Linked DNA regions of Variovorax paradoxus EPS. Each later gene encodes a partner of the first gene's protein in a complex. Links are inferred from orthologs where the notes say so. Each region holds a gene or a part of one and is shown on either strand. Other genes may lie near its edges.

Region 1 (4,596 bases):
TGCCACCTGGGCCATGCCCGCTCGATGATCGCCTTCGACGTGGTGCAGCGCTGGCTCAAGGCCAGCGGCTTCGACGTGACCTACGTGCGCAACATCACCGACATCGACGACAAGATCATTCGCCGCGCCGTGGAAAACGGCGAGAGCATCCGCGCGTTGACCGATCGCATGATCGACGCGCTGCACGAAGACGCCGATGCGCTGGGCATCGCGCGCCCCACGCACGAGCCACGCGCCACCGACTACATCCCGCAGATGCTGTCGATGATCGGCACGCTCGAGAAGAAGGGCCTGGCTTATCGCGCCGAGAACGGCGACGTTAACTACGCCATCCGCAAGTTCCCCGGCTACGGCAAGCTGAGCGGCAAGTCGATCGACGAGCTGCATGCGGGCGAGCGCGTGGCCGTGCTCGACGGCAAGGACGACCCACTCGACCCCGTGCTCTGGAAGAGCGCGAAGGCGAGCGAGCCCGAAGAGGTGAAGTGGGCCAGCGAGTTCGGCGCTGGCCGTCCGGGCTGGCACATCGAGTGCTCGGCCATGGCCTGCGCGCTGCTGGGCGAAACACTCGACATCCACGGCGGCGGCGAAGACCTGCAGTTCCCGCACCACGAAAATGAAATCGCGCAGAGCGAAGGCGCCAACGACAAGCCGCTGTCCAACTACTGGATGCACAACGGCTTCATCGTGACCGACAACGAGAAGATGTCCAAGAGCCTGGGCAACTTCTTCCTGATCCGCGACGTGCTGAAGAAGTACGACGCCGAGACCATCCGCTTCTTCGTGCTGCGCGCGCACTACCGTCGGCCGCTCAACTACAGCGACGTGCATCTGGACGACGCGCGCAATTCGCTCAAGCGCCTGTATACGGCGCTGGACCTGGTCGCGCCGGCCGAGGTGACGATCGACTGGACCGATCCATATGCCGCGCGCTTCAAGGCCGCGATGGACGAAGATTTCGCAACGCCCGAAGCGGTGGCCGTGCTGTTCGACCTGGCGGGTGAAGTCAACCGCACGCGCTCGGCCACGCAGGCCGGGCTGCTGAAGGCGCTGGGTGGGTGCGTGCAGATATTGCAAAGCGACCCGAAGAGTTTCCTCCGCGCAGGCGCAACGCTCGACGATGCGGCCATCCAGGCGCAGATCGATGCGCGTGCCGCCGCCAAGGCCGCGAAGAATTTCGCCGAAGCCGATCGCATCCGCCAGGGATTGCTTGAGCAGGGCATCGTGCTCAAGGATTCGCCCACTGGCACGAGCTGGACCGTCGCGAAGTGAACGGAACCACCAACCCCATGCCCGCTTCCAAAAACCCGACCGTTCAGATCTACACGCCGGATTATTGGGAAGAGGCCTGCAAGCACCTGGCCAAGAAAGACCGCGTGATGAAGCGGTTGATTCCGAAGTTCGGCACCGCATGTCTCGAATCGCGCGGCGACGCCTTCACCACGTTGGCGCGCAGCGTTGTCGGCCAGCAGATCTCGGTGAAGGCCGCGCAAACCGTCTGGGACAAGTTCGCGGTGCTGCCGCGCAAGCTGACGCCGGCGAACGTGCTCAAGCTCAAGGTCGACGACATGCGCGCGGCGGGCCTCTCGGCGCGCAAGATCGAATATTTGGTCGACCTGGCCCTGCATTTCGACTCGGGCGTCGTGCACGTCGATGCATGGAAAGACATGGCCGACGAGCTCATCATCGAAGAGCTCGTGGCCATTCGCGGCATCGGCCGCTGGACGGCCGAGATGTTCCTCATCTTCCACCTCATGCGTCCGAACGTGCTGCCTGTGGATGATGTCGGGCTGCTCAACGGCATCAGCGTCAATTACTTTTCGGGCGACCCGGTGAGCCGCAGCGATGCCCGCGACGTTGCCGTGGCCTGGGCCCCGTATTGCAGCGTGGCGACTTGGTATATTTGGCGGTCGCTGGACCCCGTGCCGGTCGCGTATTGAAATAAAACAGGAGAAGACGTTGGCGAAACGAACCTTCCTCGATTTCGAGCAGCCCATTGCGGAACTCGAAACAAAGATTGAAGAACTGCGCTATGTACAGACCGAATCGGCGGTCGACATTTCGGAAGAAATCGATCAGCTCGGCAAGAAAAGCCAGCAGCTCACCAAGGACATCTACAGCGACCTGACGCCCTGGCAGATCACCAAGATCGCCCGGCATCCGGAGCGCCCTTACACGCTCGATTACGTCAACGAAATCTTCACCGACTTTGTCGAACTGCACGGCGACCGGCATTTCTCGGACGACCTGTCGATCGTGGGCGGCCTCGCTCGCTTCAACGGCGTGCCCTGCATGGTGCTGGGCCATCAAAAGGGCCGTGACACGAAGGAGCGCACCGCGCGCAACTTCGGCATGAGCAAGCCCGAGGGCTACCGCAAGGCGCTGCGCCTCATGAAGACGGCCGAAAAGTTCAAGCTGCCTGTGTTCACCTTCGTGGACACGCCCGGCGCATACCCCGGCATCGATGCCGAAGAGCGCGGCCAATCCGAAGCCATCGGCCGCAACATCTTCGAGATGGCGCAACTCGAGGTGCCGATCATCGTCACGATCATCGGCGAGGGCGGCTCCGGCGGCGCGCTGGCCATCTCGGTCGGCGACCAGTTGGTGATGCTGCAGTACTCGATCTATTCGGTGATCAGCCCCGAAGGCTGTGCTTCCATTCTCTGGAAGACCAGCGACAAGGCGCAGGAAGCGGCCGATGCGCTCGGCATCACGGCGCACCGCCTGAAGGCACTGGGCCTCGTCGACAAGATCGTGAACGAACCGGTCGGCGGCGCACACCGCGACCACCGCCAGATGGCGGCATTCCTCAAGCGCGCGCTCAACGACGCGTTCCGCCAGGTCAGCGACCTGAAGCCGAAGGAGCTGCTAGACCGCCGCTACGAGCGTCTGCAGAGCTACGGCCGTTTCAACGATACCAAGGCCGACACCGGCCGCTGAGCACCCATGAGCGAAGCCTTCGAACGCGCCATCGCCGCGTTCGAGCCGGCGCGGTGGCCGCTGGCGGTGGGCTTCAGCGGCGGTGCGGATTCCAACGCCTTGCTGGCCGCCTGCGCTTCGCGCTGGCCGGGGCAGGTGGTGGCTTTTCATGTGCATCACGGGCTGCAGGCCGCGGCCGATGATTTCGAGCGGCATTGCGGCGAAGTCTGTGCGCGGCTTGGTGTGCCGCTCGTGGTTCATCGGGTCGATGCGCGGCACGCACCAGGCGACAGTCCCGAAGACACCGCGCGGCGCGCACGCTACGAGGCGTTTGGTGTCATGGCGCGCATGGATTCGACGCGGCCCTTCATCCAGTCGATTGCCCTCGGGCATCACGCGGACGACCAGGTCGAAACGCTCTTGCTGGCGTTATCGCGTGGTGCCGGCCTTCCGGGTTTGGCGGCCATGCCCGCGCACGCTGAACGCAATGGCCTGAACATCTATCGGCCTCTGCTGACAGTGCCTGCGGCCGACATCCGCGCCTGGCTCGCAGCACGCGATCTGCCATGGATCGAAGACCCGAGCAACGGCGATGCCCGCTACACCCGCAACCGGATTCGCGCGGTGCTGCTGCCAGCACTGGAGCAGGCTTTTCCACAGTTCCGCGCGACGTTCGCGCGCAGCATCGGCCATGCGGCGCAGGCGCAGCAACTGTTGCTCGAACTCGCTGCGCAAGACCTGAAGTCCGTTGGTGACCCGCCACTCATCAAGGCGCTGCAGGCGTTTTCGCGGGCTCGTCAAGCCAATGTGCTGCGCCACTGGCTGATGCAATCGCACGGCTGCGCGCCCAGCGCCGCGCAGCTCGACCAGTTGCTCGACCAGGTCCGCGCCTGCACCACGCGCGGCCACCGCATCCACCTCAAAGTGGCCGGCGGTTTCGCCGAGCGGAAGGGCGATCGGCTGCATTGGTACAATGCCCCGCCCTCGCCGAAGACTTAGCTCCCACAGCTTGCAGGGCGCCGCCTATCCAGCGGCCCTTTTCCTTTCTCTGATTTCACCCATGGCATTGATCGTTCACAAATACGGCGGTACGTCGATGGGCTCGACCGAGCGCATCAGGAATGTCGCCAAGCGCGTTGCCAAGTGGGCGCGCGCCGGCCACCAGATGATCGTGGTTCCGAGTGCCATGAGCGGCGAGACCAATCGCCTGCTCGGCCTCGCCAAGGAACTGGCGCCGAGCAAACCGGGCGAAGCCCACAACCGCGAACTCGACATGCTGGCATCGACCGGCGAGCAGGCTTCGTCCGCGCTCTTGGCCATTGCGCTGCAGGCCGAGGGCGTGGAGTCGGTGAGCTACGCGGGCTGGCAGGTGCCGGTGCGCACCGACAGCTCGCACACCAAGGCCCGCATCGAGAGCATCGACGACCTGCGCGTGATGGCCGACCTGAACGCGGGCAAGGTGGTGGTCATCACCGGCTTCCAGGGCGTGGACGACGCGGGCAACATCACCACGCTGGGCCGCGGCGGCAGCGACACCTCGGCCGTGGCCATTGCGGCGGCCATGAAGGCGCACGAATGCCTCATCTACACCGACGTGGACGGCGTCTACACGACCGACCCGCGCGTCGAGCCCGATGCGCGGCGCCTGACCACCGTGAGCTTCGAAGAGATGCTCGAGAT
Region 2 (3,244 bases), 2.1 Mb from region 1 along the record:
CTATTCAGCGATGCCCGTGCGTGCGAGCAGATCACTCACCAGCTCGAGCCGCATCAGCGGACTGTCGAGCTCCATCAGCCGTTGCCGCAGTTCGAGCTGCATCGGCACCAGCTCGCACCAGCGGTTCGCGACCCAGCCGCAGTCGTCGAACCGGTAGGGCTCGCCGATGGGCAGCCGCACCGTCTTGGCGCCCTGGGCCCGACGGCGTTCTTCGAGCGTGTCGACCAAGCGCCGCAGTGCAGTGGCCGTGTGTTTGAGGTCGTCGGGGATTTCGAGCGCGATGTCTTCGATCACCGCTTCCACCTCGGCGACCCACAGGCCGTGCTTCTGCAACTCGGTGCTGCGAACGCGAAAGCGTTGCGTGCCGATGCATTCGATCTGAAGGAGGCCGCTTTGTGGCGATTCGAATTCGCGGATGACGGCGAGCGTGCCGATGGCAGCGAAGCTTTCCGCATCGGCGCCGGCCTTGCGGACCTCGCTGCCGCTCGTGAGGCTGACCACGCCGAACGGCGCATCGGCCTTGCGGCATTTGCCGACCATGTCGAGATAACGCACCTCGAAGATGCGCAAAGGCAGCAGGCCGCCAGGGAACAGAACCGTACCGAGCGGGAACAATGGCAGTGAATGCAAAAGGGGCTGTGTCGTCATCTAAAAACCTTGCGTGGCTATCATCGCATTCCGCTCACGACCGCGCCCCCATGCTCTACCAGATTCCTTCGTTCCTCCTCGACGTGATCGTCGGCCTGCTCGGCGGCGCCTGCCTGCTGCGCCTCTACATGCAGTACCACCGGGTGCCGTTCGGCAACCCGCTCGGCCGCTTCATCTTCGCGATCACCGACTGGATCGTGCTGCCGCTGCGGCGCATCGTGCCTTCGGTCAAGCGCTGGGACCTGGCGAGCCTGATCGCCGCCTGGCTGCTGGTGCTGCTGAAGTTCCTGCTGCTGTGGCTCCTGATCGGCAATCTCGGCCGCATCGCCACCTTGCCGCTGGTGTCGCTCGTGGGATTGCTGCAGCTCGCGATCTCGGGGCTGACCGCGCTCCTGGTGGTCTATGCCGTGCTGTCGTGGGTGCCGGGCGCGTCGCCGATGCTGCTAGACCTGATTTCCCGTCTGGCGGAACCGCTGGTCAGACCATTCCGGCGCTTCATCCCGCTGATCGGCGGCGTGGACCTGTCGCCCCTTGCCGCCATCGTGGTGCTGCAGGTAATTGCGATCGTGTTGAGCAATTTGCTGGTGTTTGCCTATCAACTGACTTTCTGAGCCGCAGCCAGCAAACAAACAAACAAAAGAAAAGGGCCCGGGTGCATTGCACCCGGGCCCTTTTGCTTTGGCTTGCCGCGTTTTGCCGGTCGTCGTTCAGCTCACCGCGTCGGCCGGCTGGCGCAGCAGCATCGCGAGCGTGCTGGCGATGGTCTTGCGCAGTTCGCGGCGGTCGCTGATGAAGTCGATCGCGCCCTTGGTCTGCAGGAACTCGGCGCGCTGGAAGCCTTCGGGCAGCGTCACGCGCACGGTCGATTCGATCACGCGCGGGCCGGCAAAGCCGATCAGCGCCTTGGGTTCGGCGATGACCACATCGCCCACGAAGGCGAAGCCGGCGCTCACGCCGCCCATCGTCGGGTCGGTCAGCACGCTGATGTAGGGCAGGCCCTTCTTCGCCAGGCGCGTGAGCGCGGCATTGGTCTTGGCCATCTGCATCAGCGAGAGCAGGCCTTCCTGCATGCGCGCGCCGCCGGTGGCGGTGAAGCAGATGAACGGCACCTTCTGCTCGATGGCGGTTTCGACGCCGCGCACGAAGCGCTCGCCGACCACGCTGCCCATGCTGCCGCCCATGAATTCGAACTCGAAGCAGGCGACAACGACGTTGATGCTGTGGACCGAACCGCCGATGACGACCAGCGCGTCGGTCTCGCCGGTGTTTTCCAGGGCTTCCTTCAGGCGCTCGGGGTACTTGCGGCTGTCCTTGAACTTGAGGGCGTCGACCGGGAGCACTTCCTGGCCGACTTCGTAGCGGCCTTCGGCATCGAGGAACGCGTCGAGCCGCGCGCGGGCGCCGATGCGGTGATGGTGGCTGCAGCTCGGGCAGACGTTCTGGTTGTGCTCCAGGTCGGTCTTGTAGAGCACCGTCTCGCAGGCCGGGCATTTGATCCACAGGCCCTCGGGCACCTGGCGGCGCTCGGCAGGGTCGGTTTGTGCGATCTTGGCGGGTAGCAGTTTTTCAAGCCAGCTCATAGGACTCCGGAATTAGCTCCCCTCTCCTTGGAAGGAGAGGGGCTGGGGGTGAGGGCAACCGAGATTATCGGCCAGCCGCATTCTTGGGGGTAGCCGCCGGCAGGGCGTCCAGCGCCTCGCGGATGCCGGCGAGGAATTCGCGCACCGCGGGCACCACCTTCTCGCGCGGTTGCCCGTCGATCAGCTGGATGATCTTGGTGCCGATCACCACGGCGTCCGCCGCCGAACCGACCGCCTGCGCGGTGCGTGCGTCGCGGATGCCGAAGCCCACGCCGACCGGGATGCTCACATGCTGACGGATGCGCGGGATCATCTGGCCGACCGCCTCGGTGTCCAGGTGGCCGGCGCCGGTCACGCCCTTGAGCGACACGTAGTAGACGTAGCCGCTCGCGATGCGCGCGACCTGCGCCATGCGCTCGTCGGTGCTCGTGGGCGCCAGCAGGAAGATCAGGTCGATGTTCGCCGCCTTCAGGTCGGCAGCGAAGGCCTCGCATTCCTCGGGCGGGTAGTCGACGACCAGCAGGCCGTCGACCCCGGCGGCCGATGCGTCGCGGATGAAGGCCTGTTTGCCGTGCACGAGGTCATAGCGCTCGACCGGGTTCGCATAGCCCATCAACACCACCGGCGTGGTCGTGTCCTTCTGGCGAAACGCGGCCACGATGGCGAGCACCTGCTTCATGCCGACGCCCAGGGCCAGCGCGGCTTCGCCGGCCTTCTGGATCACAGGGCCGTCGGCCATCGGGTCGGAAAAAGGCACGCCCAGCTCGATCACGTCGGCGCCTGCCTCGACCATGCCGTGCATTAGCTCGGGGGTGATGTCGGCGAAGGGGAAGCCGGCGGTGACATACGGAATCAGCGCCTTGCGGCCCTGCGCCTCGAGGGTCTTGAAGGTGGCGGCAATGCGGCTCATCACTTGCCTCCCTTCACGCTCAGGCCGCGCATCGAGGGGCGGTCGTAGAAATCGACGCCCGACAGGTCGGCGACGGTGCCGATGTCCTTGTCGCCGCGGCCCGAGA

Evidence for each region.
Region 2: the proteins of VARPA_RS17500 (region 1) and accD are in contact, whole or in part, in a solved structure (PDB 8UXZ), measured with the Escherichia coli proteins. The link is inferred for Variovorax paradoxus EPS from one-to-one orthologs.

What each region holds. Positions count from the first base shown.
Region 1 is NC_014931.1:3,778,303-3,782,898, reverse strand. Bases 1,071-3,946 are described here. They hold VARPA_RS17500 (acetyl-CoA carboxylase carboxyltransferase subunit alpha), read left to right. Parts: upstream 1,071-1,956; coding sequence 1,957-2,937; downstream 2,938-3,946. Other genes in these bases: tilS (tRNA lysidine(34) synthetase TilS), read left to right, coding at 2,944-3,915; VARPA_RS17505 (DNA-3-methyladenine glycosylase family protein), read left to right, coding at 1,287-1,937; cysS (cysteine--tRNA ligase), read left to right, coding at 1,071-1,269. In the rest of the region: more of cysS, read left to right, coding at 1-1,070; VARPA_RS17490 (aspartate kinase), read left to right, coding at 3,977-4,596. UniProt on the Escherichia coli protein: Component of the acetyl coenzyme A carboxylase (ACC) complex. First, biotin carboxylase catalyzes the carboxylation of biotin on its carrier protein (BCCP) and then the CO(2) group is transferred by the carboxyltransferase to acetyl-CoA to form malonyl-CoA.
Region 2 is NC_014931.1:1,727,809-1,731,052, forward strand. The notes cover bases 293-3,244. They hold accD (acetyl-CoA carboxylase, carboxyltransferase subunit beta), read right to left. Parts: upstream 2,229-3,244; coding sequence 1,356-2,228; downstream 293-1,355. Other genes in these bases: VARPA_RS07785 (LON peptidase substrate-binding domain-containing protein), read right to left, coding at 293-648; VARPA_RS07790 (YggT family protein), read left to right, coding at 699-1,259; trpA (tryptophan synthase subunit alpha), read right to left, coding at 2,293-3,138; trpB (tryptophan synthase subunit beta), read right to left, coding at 3,138-3,244. Outside these bases: more of VARPA_RS07785, read right to left, coding at 1-292.